3 linked regions of the Lysinibacter sp. HNR genome follow. Each later gene encodes a partner of the first gene's protein in a complex. Links are inferred from orthologs where the notes say so. Each region holds a gene or a part of one and is shown on either strand. Other genes may lie near its edges.

What was found. The genes of interacting proteins can lie anywhere in the genome.
Region 2: secY (region 1) and secG share a complex: the UniProt entries of both Escherichia coli proteins name them as parts of the sec protein translocase complex. The link is inferred for Lysinibacter sp. HNR from one-to-one orthologs.
Region 3: the proteins of secY (region 1) and secA are in contact, whole or in part, in a crystal structure (PDB 3DIN), measured with the Thermotoga maritima proteins. The link is inferred for Lysinibacter sp. HNR from one-to-one orthologs. Residues at the interface, in WP_004081795.1 of Thermotoga maritima: Glu108, Gly109, Glu110, Glu111, Ala236, Glu237, Arg238, Arg239, Ile240, Thr241, Ile242, Gln243, Tyr244, Ala245, Arg246, Arg247, Val248, Thr249, Gly250, Arg251, Arg252, Val253, Tyr254, Gly256, Ala257, Ser258, Thr259, Tyr260, Leu261, Pro262; in WP_004082002.1 of Thermotoga maritima: Glu261, Ala262, Arg263, Lys300, Ala301, Arg302, Thr303, Ile304, Ile305, Leu323, Tyr324, Asp325, Pro326, Val329, Ser330, Tyr333, Ile336, Lys340, Phe345, Val349, Glu363, Phe364, Tyr374, Ser375, Gly376, Gly377, Glu393, Ile395, Thr482, Ser483.

What each region holds. Positions count from the first base shown.
Region 1 is NZ_CP121684.1:2,142,715-2,146,499, forward strand. Bases 377-3,319 are described here. They hold secY (preprotein translocase subunit SecY), read right to left. Parts: upstream 2,538-3,319; coding sequence 1,215-2,537; downstream 377-1,214. Other genes in these bases: map (type I methionyl aminopeptidase), read right to left, coding at 377-605; FrondiHNR_RS09725 (adenylate kinase), read right to left, coding at 630-1,214; rplO (50S ribosomal protein L15), read right to left, coding at 2,716-3,319. In the rest of the region: more of map, read right to left, coding at 1-376; more of rplO, read right to left, coding at 3,320-3,348; rpmD (50S ribosomal protein L30), read right to left, coding at 3,426-3,611; rpsE (30S ribosomal protein S5), read right to left, coding at 3,614-3,785. UniProt on the Escherichia coli protein: The central subunit of the protein translocation channel SecYEG. Consists of two halves formed by TMs 1-5 and 6-10.
Region 2 is NZ_CP121684.1:1,491,849-1,494,998, reverse strand. What follows is about bases 421-3,150. They hold secG (preprotein translocase subunit SecG), read right to left. Parts: upstream 2,048-3,150; coding sequence 1,793-2,047; downstream 421-1,792. Other genes in these bases: FrondiHNR_RS06705 (phosphoglycerate kinase), read right to left, coding at 2,918-3,150; tpiA (triose-phosphate isomerase), read right to left, coding at 2,136-2,924; FrondiHNR_RS06720 (RNA polymerase-binding protein RbpA), read right to left, coding at 1,431-1,793; pgl (6-phosphogluconolactonase), read left to right, coding at 601-1,323; FrondiHNR_RS06730 (glucose-6-phosphate dehydrogenase assembly protein OpcA), read left to right, coding at 421-581. Also shown: more of FrondiHNR_RS06730, read left to right, coding at 1-420. UniProt on the Escherichia coli protein: Subunit of the protein translocation channel SecYEG. Overexpression of some hybrid proteins has been thought to jam the protein secretion apparatus resulting in cell death; while this may be true it also results in FtsH-mediated degradation of SecY.
Region 3 is NZ_CP121684.1:869,843-873,615, reverse strand. Bases 421-3,773 are described here. They hold secA (preprotein translocase subunit SecA), read right to left. Parts: upstream 3,429-3,773; coding sequence 621-3,428; downstream 421-620. Other genes in these bases: raiA (ribosome-associated translation inhibitor RaiA), read right to left, coding at 3,737-3,773. In the rest of the region: FrondiHNR_RS03755 (ABC transporter ATP-binding protein), read right to left, coding at 1-355. UniProt on the Escherichia coli protein: Required for protein export, interacts with the SecYEG preprotein conducting channel.

The sequences.
Region 1 (3,785 bases):
TTTACCTCGGGTCCACGCCTATGAACCCGATAGTTGTAAACGGGAGGCTCTTCATGCATGGATCGGCCAATCCCGTGTCCAATATAGTCGGTCAGTATTCCGTAGTTGCCCTGCGACTCAATGTAGTCCTGGATCGCCTCCCCCACCTCATTGAGGTGTTTTGCGCGAGCAAGACGAGCGATTCCTCTCCACAGTGACTGTTCGGTCACCTCGGAAAGACGCTGGCGTTCGGCAACAAGTTCTGGACGAGTTGGGTCGGGAAGAACAACGGTGAACGCTGAATCACCGTTCCACCCGCCAATCTCCGCCCCACTATCAATCGACACAATGTCTCCGGGTTGAAGCACACGATCGTTAGGGATGCCGTGAACCACGTCCTCGTTCACCGAGGCACATATTGTGTGGCGGTATCCCGGAACCTGCTTAAAATTAGATCGCGCGCGCCTCTCGGCCAAGGCGGCCTCTGCCGCCGCGTTTACACTCAGAGTTGTTGCACCCGGCACAATCGCCATGCGGGCTGCCTCAAGCGAGGCTGCTGTTGCAAGCCCGGGAGCAACCATCTGCCGCAGCTGCTCGGGGGTCTTATAGATTGACTTACGAAAAATACTCACACCAACACAGCACTTTTGCTAGGCAACCGCGGCAAGTCCAAGCACAGCCGTAATGCGTGCAAAAACCTCGTCAACCGTTCCAATGCCGTCCACCCGAACCACGAGCTTACGCTCGTCATAGGTCTTAATAAGGGGTTCGGTCTGGGCCGCGTACACGTCCTGACGGTGCCTAATGATCTCTTCCGTATCGTCAGAGCGCCCCTGCTCCTGCGCACGCTTCAGCAAACGCGCAACAACAGCATCGGTATCGGCCTCAAGCAACACGACCACATCTAATTGATGACCGGAGGCTGCAAGAATGCGATCCAACTCCACGACCTGTTCGGGGGTACGGGGATAACCGTCAAGCAAAAAACCACCGAGCGCGTCATGCCAGGCGAGACGATCGGCCACAATCTTGTTGGTGAGCTCATCCGGAACGTATGATCCGCTATCAACAATCGCTTTAACCTGAACGCCAAGCTCAGTTTTTTCCCTAATATTTTCGCGGAAAATATCTCCGGTAGAGATAGCGGGAACTCCTAGACGTTTGGCAAGAAGGGCCGCTTGAGTTCCCTTACCAGCACCGGGCGGGCCGATGATAAGAAGACGATACACACTCATTTATTTAAGAAGTCCCTCATAGTGACGCTGCTGCAACTGCGCGTCAATCTGCTTCACGGTCTCAAGACCGACACCCACGATAATAAGAATCGAGGCTCCACCGAAGGGGAAGTTTTGGTTAGCCTGCACCAGCGAGAGGGCGATCAGCGGGATCAGAGCGACGATACCCAGGTAGAGAGAGCCGGGGAAGGTGATGCGTGTAAGAACGTAATCCAGGTACTCAGCAGTGGGGCGTCCCGCGCGAATACCGGGGATGAAGCCACCGTATTTCTTCATATTCTCGGCGACCTCTTCGGGGTTAAACGTGATCGCGACGTAGAAGAAAGTAAAGCCAACGATGAGGATGAAGTAAAGAAGCATGTAGAGCGGATGGTCACCCTGGGTGAGGTAGTTAGAAATCCACACGACCCACTCTGCGGGCTCTTCACCCGCCTGCGGCTGGTTAAACTGCGCGATAAGGGCCGGCAGATAAAGCAGCGAAGAGGCGAAGATAACGGGAACAACACCGGCCATATTCACTTTAATGGGGATATAGGTGTTGTTTCCACCGTAGGTACGGCGGCCCACCACACGTTTGGCATACTGCACAGGGATACGGCGTTGTGACTGTTCCACAAACACAACCAACCCGATGATGACGATACCCACCGCGATAACAAGCAGGAAGACCTCAAAGCCCTGTGACTGCTGAATAGCCCAGAGAGAGCTGGGAAACTGTGCAGAGATCGAGGTGAAGATCAGGAGGGACATTCCGTTACCAACACCGCGCTCCGTGATGAGCTCGCCCATCCACATGATGAGACCCGTTCCCGCAGTCATGGTCACAACCATGAGCAGAACAGCGTACCACGAGTTATTTGTGAGTAGGTTTGCACATTCGGTCTGCGTGTTCGCTCCAAAGAGAAGACCGCTACGGGCAACCGTAATGAGCGTTGTGGACTGAAGAACGGCCAGAGCAATGGTGAGGTAGCGCGTGTACTGGGTGAGGCGGCTCTGACCCGCCTGCCCTTCTTTGTGAAGCGCCTCAAAGTGAGGAATCACCACACGAAGTAGCTGGGTAATAATCGAGGCCGTGATGTACGGCATGATTCCCAGCGCAAAAATTGAAAGTTGTAGAAGCGCTCCACCGCTGAAGAGGTTAACCAGCTCGTAGAGCCCGGAGGTGTTCTGGTTCACGGCAAGACACGATTGCACATTTCCAAAATCGACAAATGGCGCGGGTATGAACGACCCCAGGCGGAAAATCGCGATGATTCCCAGGGTGAACCCAATCTTGCGTCGCAGATCTGGTGTTCGGAAAATTCGACCGATAGCGCTGAACAAAAAAGCCTCCTGCTTTTGTTTACCGTTTCTCCCAACGGCGGGGTGAGCTAACCAATTACTGAGCCTACACGTATTCTGCAGGCCTGTTAATGGCTAATGCGGGGCAATACTCAACACACCTGTAAAACCACAGTGTTTTGTGGCCCGAGTTTGTTGGTATTGCCCCACATACATGTATTTAGTTTACGGAACCGCCGGCAGCAACGATTTTCTGCTCAGCCGAACCGGAGACTTTGTCTACCGAAACGTTAAGCTTCACCGAAATATCGCCATCGCCAAGAACTTTGACCCGCTCGTTTTTACGAACAGCGCCCTTGGCAACCAGGTCACCAACGGTCACGTCACCACCCTGGGGGTATAGCTCTGCGAGCTTGTTCAGGTTAACAACCTGGAACTCGACACGGAAAGGGTTCTTAAACCCGCGCAATTTGGGGGTGCGCATGTGCAGCGGCATCTGCCCACCCTCGAAACCGGCGCGAACCTGGTAACGAGCCTTGGTTCCTTTGGTTCCACGACCCGCTGTTTTACCCTTGGAGGCCTCACCGCGACCCACACGGGTACGTTCTTTTTTTGCACCGGGTGCGGGGCGAAGGTGATGCATCTTCAGGACCTGCTCACGCGGCTCAGCGCTTTCGGCAGCTTTCTTAGCCTGAGCAGCCTTCTTAGCGGGTGCCTTCTTAGCCGGAGCCTCAGTGGTATCAGCCACAGCCTTCTTGGCCGAAGCTTCCTTGGCTGAGGTCTCCTTGGCCGGAGCCTTTTTAGCGGGAGCCTTCTTTGCCGCGGTAGCGGAAGACTCAGCAGTATCAGCCACAGCCTTCTTAGCGGGAGCCTTTTTTGCGGGGGCCTCTACGGACTCCACTTTTTTGGCTTCTTTCTTTTCCTCGGCCACTAGTCGACCTCCTCAACCTTGACCAGGTGAGCAACAGTCTTGACGTAGCCACGGTTCACCGGGTTGTCTTCGCGGACGACCGTCTGGCCGATCTTGCGAAGCCCCAGGCTACGAAGCGTGTCTCGTTGATTCTGACGCTCACTGATTTTGGACTTAATCTGCGTGATTTTTAGGCTCTTAGCCATTGTTAGGCACCTGCCTTTGCCGCTGCGGCTTCAGCCGCAGCTTCTGCCTCTGCACGCACAAGACGCTGCGGCGCAACCTGATCAAACTCAAGGCCGCGACGCGCCGCAACCGCGCGCGGCTCTTCGAGCTGCTTCAACGCTGTTACAGTGGCGTGCACGATATTGATGGTGTTG
Region 2 (3,150 bases), 650 kb from region 1 along the record:
TGGTCTGGTGGGCGGGCATCTGGCCCGGCCACGCCGCACACAGTACGCTTGGGCGTATCGCGCAGCGCCGAATTACGGATGCGACAACCCACCCCGACCCGCAACAGGCTCTTCGCGAACTTGCCGCCAACTACACTCCGGGAGACACGGATCTGGCCTGGTCGCGCATTACCCTGTGGCGGGCACAGTTGGCCACTGTTCTCGACCAGCCACCGTATGAGAAAGTAACGGACGTAGAGGTGAGTGGCTCCGTGGAGTCTCCTTCCACCACTCTGCTGGCTGCCTGGCTGACGCAGCAGCTCGACGTTCGAGTAACACACACCCTGCACCCTCGCAAGCAGGGGGGATGGGGCATTGATCGTGTTCAATTGCAGAGGGAATCCGGTACTACGGAGCTCAGACGCACACACGATGCTCTGGCGCAGCTCAGCATCCCAAATCAGCCTCTCCACGATCTGGCGCTCACCCGCCGCTCGCTCAGGGATTGCCTGGCTGAAGAACTGCGTCATCTGGATCCGGACGAGCTCTACGGACGAGTTATCACGCACGGAGTCGCCATGCTCCTGGGCGATGACGCTTAAAACTAGCGAAAGGCTTCTTGTGACTAAACGTGACGTTGTTATCAGTGCGGACGCTGCCTCCGCCGCGCAGAGAATCGCCGCAGACTTTATCGGTTTAATTGCTAATCTTCAATCCGAGGGCAAGACACCACGGGTGATCCTCACGGGTGGCTCCCTCGGTATTGAGCTTCTTCGAGTAACAGCGCAGCACGCGCTTGCGCAAGATGCAGACTGGGAAAACGTGCTTCTCTACTGGGGGGATGAGCGTTGGCTGCCCTCGGGACATGATGAGCGAAATGACGAGCAGGCTCTCAGGGCTTTTTTGCAACCCCTGAATATTCCTCGGGAAAACATCTTTCCGGCTCCAGTAGATGACGGTACACGATCACTCGACGAGGCTGCCGCCGAGTACTCCGCCACAATAGATTCTGCCCAGGCGAAGGGATTTGACCTGCTCTTTCTCGGGGTTGGCCCCGACGGACACATTGCCTCCCTCTTTCCGCACCGGGATGACCTCACCAACACGGACTCCGCCGTTATTCCAGTGCGTAACTCCCCCAAGCCGCCACCAGAGCGTCTCTCGCTGAGCTATCCGGTTCTGAACTCGGCAGATCGTGTGTGGCTTCTGTGCACGGGTGCTGCAAAACAGGAAGCTTATGAGCGCATTATGTCCGACACGTCAGTTGCCACTACTCCGGCCGCTGGCGTGCAGGGACGTATACAAACTCGCATTTATGCGGACGCGGAGTCAGCTTCAGAATAGTCTGTCGAAACACTGAACCACTATATGCGTGTGGCCCCCAACCGGTTAGTTGGGGGCCACACGCATATTATTTTTCGTGGGTGTAGAAAACCACCCCCACGCTTTGTTTAAGCTTTGAGGGTTCCTCGGCGGATGCGTAGCTGACGAAGGGCGTCCTCAAGGAGCTCCTCTGCCTCCGCCTCTGTACGACGTTCCTTGACATAGGCAAGGTGCGTCTTGTAGGGCTCTAGCTTTGCAACCTGAGGGGGGTTGTCTTTTTCACGCCCGGCAGGAAGCCCCGAGGAGGGGCAATCGATGCTCTCTGGAATCTCTTCTTCGGGAACATTCGCAGCGAAGTAACGTACCGTTTCATTCCCCAGGGCATCCCAGTAGGAAACCGCAACACGTTCGGCTTGGAAACCGTGATCCTGCTCTCCCATGGGTCCGGAACCCACGCGTGAACCGCGAATAGCGCTACCACCCGTTGCCATTACAATCCTCCCACATCGAACTTGGTGATCAACCCGAGCACCACGATAACCGCGAACCACACGAGTCCGAGAATAATCGTAATTCGGTTGAGGTTGCGTTCGGCAACCCCTGACGACCCCAGGCTTGAGGTCATGCCGCCACCAAACATATCGGACAAACCACCGCCACGTCCCTTGTGTAGAAGAATGAGCAGCGTCAGTAGCAAACTCGTTATACCGAGAATGATCTGGAGGATGACCTGAAGGATTTCCACCGAAAAGTGCCTTTCACAATTGGAGAGCGCGTCACTAATGACGCTTTAAACCTCACACTAGTATACGTTATGAGCAGGGGTATCGTCGCTAAACGCCAACATGTTTTTTGAACTGGACGATACGCACAAACTCTTCAAGCTGCAGGCTTGCACCACCCACCAGCGCACCGTCGATATTTGTTTCTCGCATAAAGCTAGCAATATTGTCCGACTTTACGGAGCCACCATAAAGAATCCGTGTTGCGGCGGCAGCATCATCACCCAAACCCTCGGCGATCACCTCCCGGAGAACACCGCACACTTCTTCTGCCTGTTCCGGGGTTGCTGCCTGGCCCGATCCGATCGCCCACACCGGCTCATAGGCAACAACAATCTCGGCCTCGGGTGTCAGGGACGTAAGGATTTCCCGCAATTGTCCAGCGGGTACCGCGCTGGGTCCGTGCTCAGCAAGATCCTCGGCGGTTTCTCCCACACAGATCACCGGAACAATATTATTTTTGACTGCGGCTGCAGCCTTGGCTCCGATCTCAGCATCGGTCTCTCCGTGATATTGACGACGCTCAGAGTGCCCCACAATCGCATAGTGAGAACCAAGACTTGAAAGAAACGCGCCCGATACCTCCCCCGTGTAGGCTCCAGACTCGTGCTGAGAAAGATCCTGAGCACCGAATCGCAACTCTAGTTTGTCACCAGAAATCAGGGTTTGAACGGAGCGAAGATCAGTGAAAGGGGGAAAGACCGCCACCTCAACCTGCTCAAAATCGTGTGCAACATCGGTTAAGCTCCACGAAAGCTTTTGCACAAATGCGATCGCCTGGAGATGATCCAGATTCATTTTCCAATTGCCCGCGATAAGGGGTGTACGCTGGGTTACCATCCTAAAACCTCCAATCCCGGGAGCTCTTTGCCCTCGAGAAACTCAAGACTGGCACCTCCACCAGTCGAAATATGTCCAAATTGATCATCTCGATAACCGAGCTGGCGCACAGCGGCGGCGGAGTCTCCCCCACCGACAACTCCGAGACCACGTACCTCGGTGAGAGCCTCAGCCACTGCTCTGGTACCCTCTGCAAAGGCTTCAAACTCGAAGACGCCCATCGGCC
Region 3 (3,773 bases), 1.3 Mb from region 1 along the record:
CAATAACAAGCGGGAGCATAACGTTATCGAGCACGCTCTGACGCCCGTTAAGAAAAAACTGTTGAAACACAAAACCGTAGTGCTTATTGCGCATCTTATTAATCTGTGAGGTACGCAAGGTAGTCACATCATGAGCGTCAAAGAAAATCTTCCCCTCGTCGGGCGTATCCAGCAGGGCCAGAACATGCATAAGTGTACTCTTGCCGGAGCCGGATTTACCCACGATAGCAACACGCTCGCCTTTGTTGATACTCAGACTCACTCCACGAAGCGCGTGAAACGCATTCTCTTTTTTTCCGTATGTTTTGCGCACGTTAACAGCGCTAATTGCGCCGTGCGAACCAGAATCTGTCACGGGATTTCCTTTTCACTAAGGTTCATCAAACGTTTTTATCAACGATCTTTTTAAGAGTATCTTCATGCCATGTTACGCGCCTATAAGGGTAACTACCCAAGTTATTTAGGGGGTTATCCCTACAGTCGTTACTCTTCGGCAATAAAACCACCGCGCAGGCTACGATAATCGGGAGATCTCCGGGCCAAGAAAATATGACAGACAAGAGTCCCACCACCCGAGTATAAGGTGGTGGGACTTTGTCATAGCTGGCTCGTAGGCTCTATTACTTTTTACCTTTTGCCCGACGCTCGGCGCGGTTGAGGGGAGCTGAAGGCTCCGCCGACTCCTGCTGACCGAAAGCCCCACGACGCGTAGGGGCTGCTTCCTCCTGAGGAGGAGCGGTCTGAGCCCCCTCCGTGGCTCTTTTACGGGCCTTCTCGGTGGCAGCCTTTTGAAGCTGTCCACGATCGTTGCGCACCTCAACGCTACCGTCATCGCTCGGTGCTGTGTAGCTCAGCTTTTGTAGATTGGGAGTATCGGTCTCAAGACCCTTGCCCTCAATAGCAACCGAGTGTTCAGCATTATCCTGAGCCTTCACCTGAACCTCAAGGTTAAAGAGGAGCCCCATAGATTCCTCTTTAATCTGTCCCATGCTGTTTTGGAACATGGCGTAGCCCTCGCGTTGATACTCAACCAGAGGGTCACGCTGAGCCATAGCGCGCAAGCCGATACCCTCTTTAAGATATTCCATCTCGTAAAGATGATCGCGCCAACGACGGTCAACCACGGCAAGAACCACCCGACGTTCAAGTTCACGCATTGCTTCAGAACCCAGTGTACGTTCACGATTTTCGTATGCCACGTGAACGTCCGAGAGAATCTCCCGCTGCACAAAGTCGCGGTTTATCTTACCCTTACTTCCCGCTTCTTCGATCACCTCGTCAATGCTGATTGATACGGGATAGAGCTGCTTGAGCTCGGTCCAGAGAGCGTCAAAGTCCCAATCGTCACCGGTTCCGTCGCCGGCATGAGTATCAAGAACAGCCGCGACAACGTCGTCCAAGAAGCCCTGCACCCGATCCTCGATATCGTCGCCCTCAAGAATATGGCGACGGTCTCCATAGATCGCTTCACGCTGGCGACTCAGCACATCGTCGTATTTGAGAACATTTTTGCGTATCTCGGCGTTACGTGATTCAACCTGAGACTGCGCGCTTTGAATAGCCTTTGTGACAACCTTGGACTCAATCGCAAGATCATCGGGAACATTGCCCCGCGACATCAAAGCGGTTGCCGCGCCCGAGTTAAACAGGCGCATAAGGTCGTCTGTGAGAGAAAGATAGAAGCGACTCTCACCGGGGTCTCCCTGACGTCCGCTTCGCCCTCGGAGCTGATTATCAATACGGCGGGACTCGTGTCTCTCGGTGCCCAGCACGTAGAGTCCACCAACCTCGATAACCTTTTCAGCCTCGGTCTTCACCGCGGCCTTCACCGAATCAAAAACCTCGTCCCAGGCGGCCTCGTATTCATCGGGAGTCTCGTGTGTGCTGAGACCCCTTGCGGTCATTTCGCTGACCGCAAGGAACTCGGCGTTTCCTCCGAGCATAATATCGGTTCCACGTCCCGCCATATTGGTAGCAACCGTTACCGCACCAAAACGACCAGCCTGAGCAATAATAGCGGCTTCACGAGCGTGGTTTTTAGCGTTGAGAACCTCGTGTCGAACACCGCGCTTAGCCAGAAGACGTGACAGATACTCGCTCTTCTCCACGCTGGTGGTTCCCACCAGAACCGGCTGGCCCTTTTCATGGCGCTTAGCGATATCTTCGACAACCTGAGCAAACTTAGCCTCTTCGTTCTTATAAATCAGGTCGGGCTGATCAATACGAACCATTGGCTTATTTGTGGGAATAGGCACCACACCCAGCTTGTAGGTGCTCATGAACTCAGCGGCCTCTGTCTCGGCAGTACCAGTCATACCCCCCAGCTTGTCGTAGAGCCTGAAGTAGTTCTGCAGGGTCACGGTTGCAAGCATCTGGTTCTCGGCCTTCACCTGAACCCGCTCTTTGGCCTCAATTGCCTGGTGGATACCCTCGTTATACCGACGCCCGGCCAGGATACGACCGGTATGCTCGTCAACGATCATAACCTCACCGTTCAAAACAACGTAGTCTTTGTCCTTGGTGAATAGAGCACGAGCCTTAATCGAGTTATTCAAAAAAGAGATAAGGGGCGTGTTTGCCGACTCGTAAAGATTGTTAATTCCCAGATAGTCTTCGACCTTCTCAATGCCAGACTCAAGAATACCCACCGTACGCTTTTTCTCGTCTACCTCGTAGTCCTCCTCCGGGACAAGGCGAGCGGCAATAGCAGCAAACTCGGTAAACCAGCGGTTGGCGTCTCCCGATGAGGGCCCAGAGATAATCAGCGGGGTACGAGCCTCGTCAATCAGGATGGAGTCAACCTCGTCGATGATTGCAAAATTATGACCTCTCTGCACCATTTCTGCGACGCTGCCCGCCATGTTGTCGCGCAGGTAGTCAAAGCCAAACTCATTATTAGTTCCGTACGTGATGTCGGCCTCATACTGTTCCCGCCGCACCGCAGGGGTCTGTCCCGAAACGATACAACCGGTGGTCATCCCCAGGGCACGAAAAACCCGGCCCATAAGATCACTCTGATAGGAGGCCAAGAAGTCATTCACGGTGACCACGTGGACGCCCTTACCGGAGATCGCGTTGAGGTACGCGGGGAGCGTTGCAACCAGGGTCTTACCCTCACCCGTCTTCATCTCTGCGATGTTCCCCAAGTGGAGCGCGGCACCGCCCATCAACTGAACATCAAAGTGTCGCAGTCCCAGGGTTCTTTTTGAGGCCTCGCGCACCGCCGCAAACGCTTCGGGCAGGAGATCGTCGAGGGTCTCCCCTGCCTCAAAGCGGCGTTTAAAATCCGCTGTCTCGTTCTTCAACTCCTCATCGCTGAGATCACTGAAACTCTCTTCTAGGGCATTAATAGCCTTAGCCTGATTGTGCAGACGTTTAAGAGTGCGTCCTTCTCCAACGCGCAAAACCTTTTCGAGTACTGAAGCCACCGATTTTCTCCATCTTGTCGTATGCAAAAGCAACCGCTTGCATCGTCGCGTCAGCAACGTGCAAAATCACTTTTGCCGTGAACTCTCATGTCTGAATCAACAATTGTCCACTCTACTAATCGTAGCGGGATGATGCTCTCTGACGAACTGTTTCACAACTAATTTGCATGGGAACCCCTAATTTTTCTTTATGAGCGAAATCGCTCCGGACTCCACATCCTGTAATTATGAACCGAACACGCCTTCCACAAAACTGCGGGGCAGCCAACCGGACTGCCCCGCAGTTAAGATAGACCCGTTCTCCTACGCTAACCAGCAACCACCGCGCGATCAATCTGCTGGTTC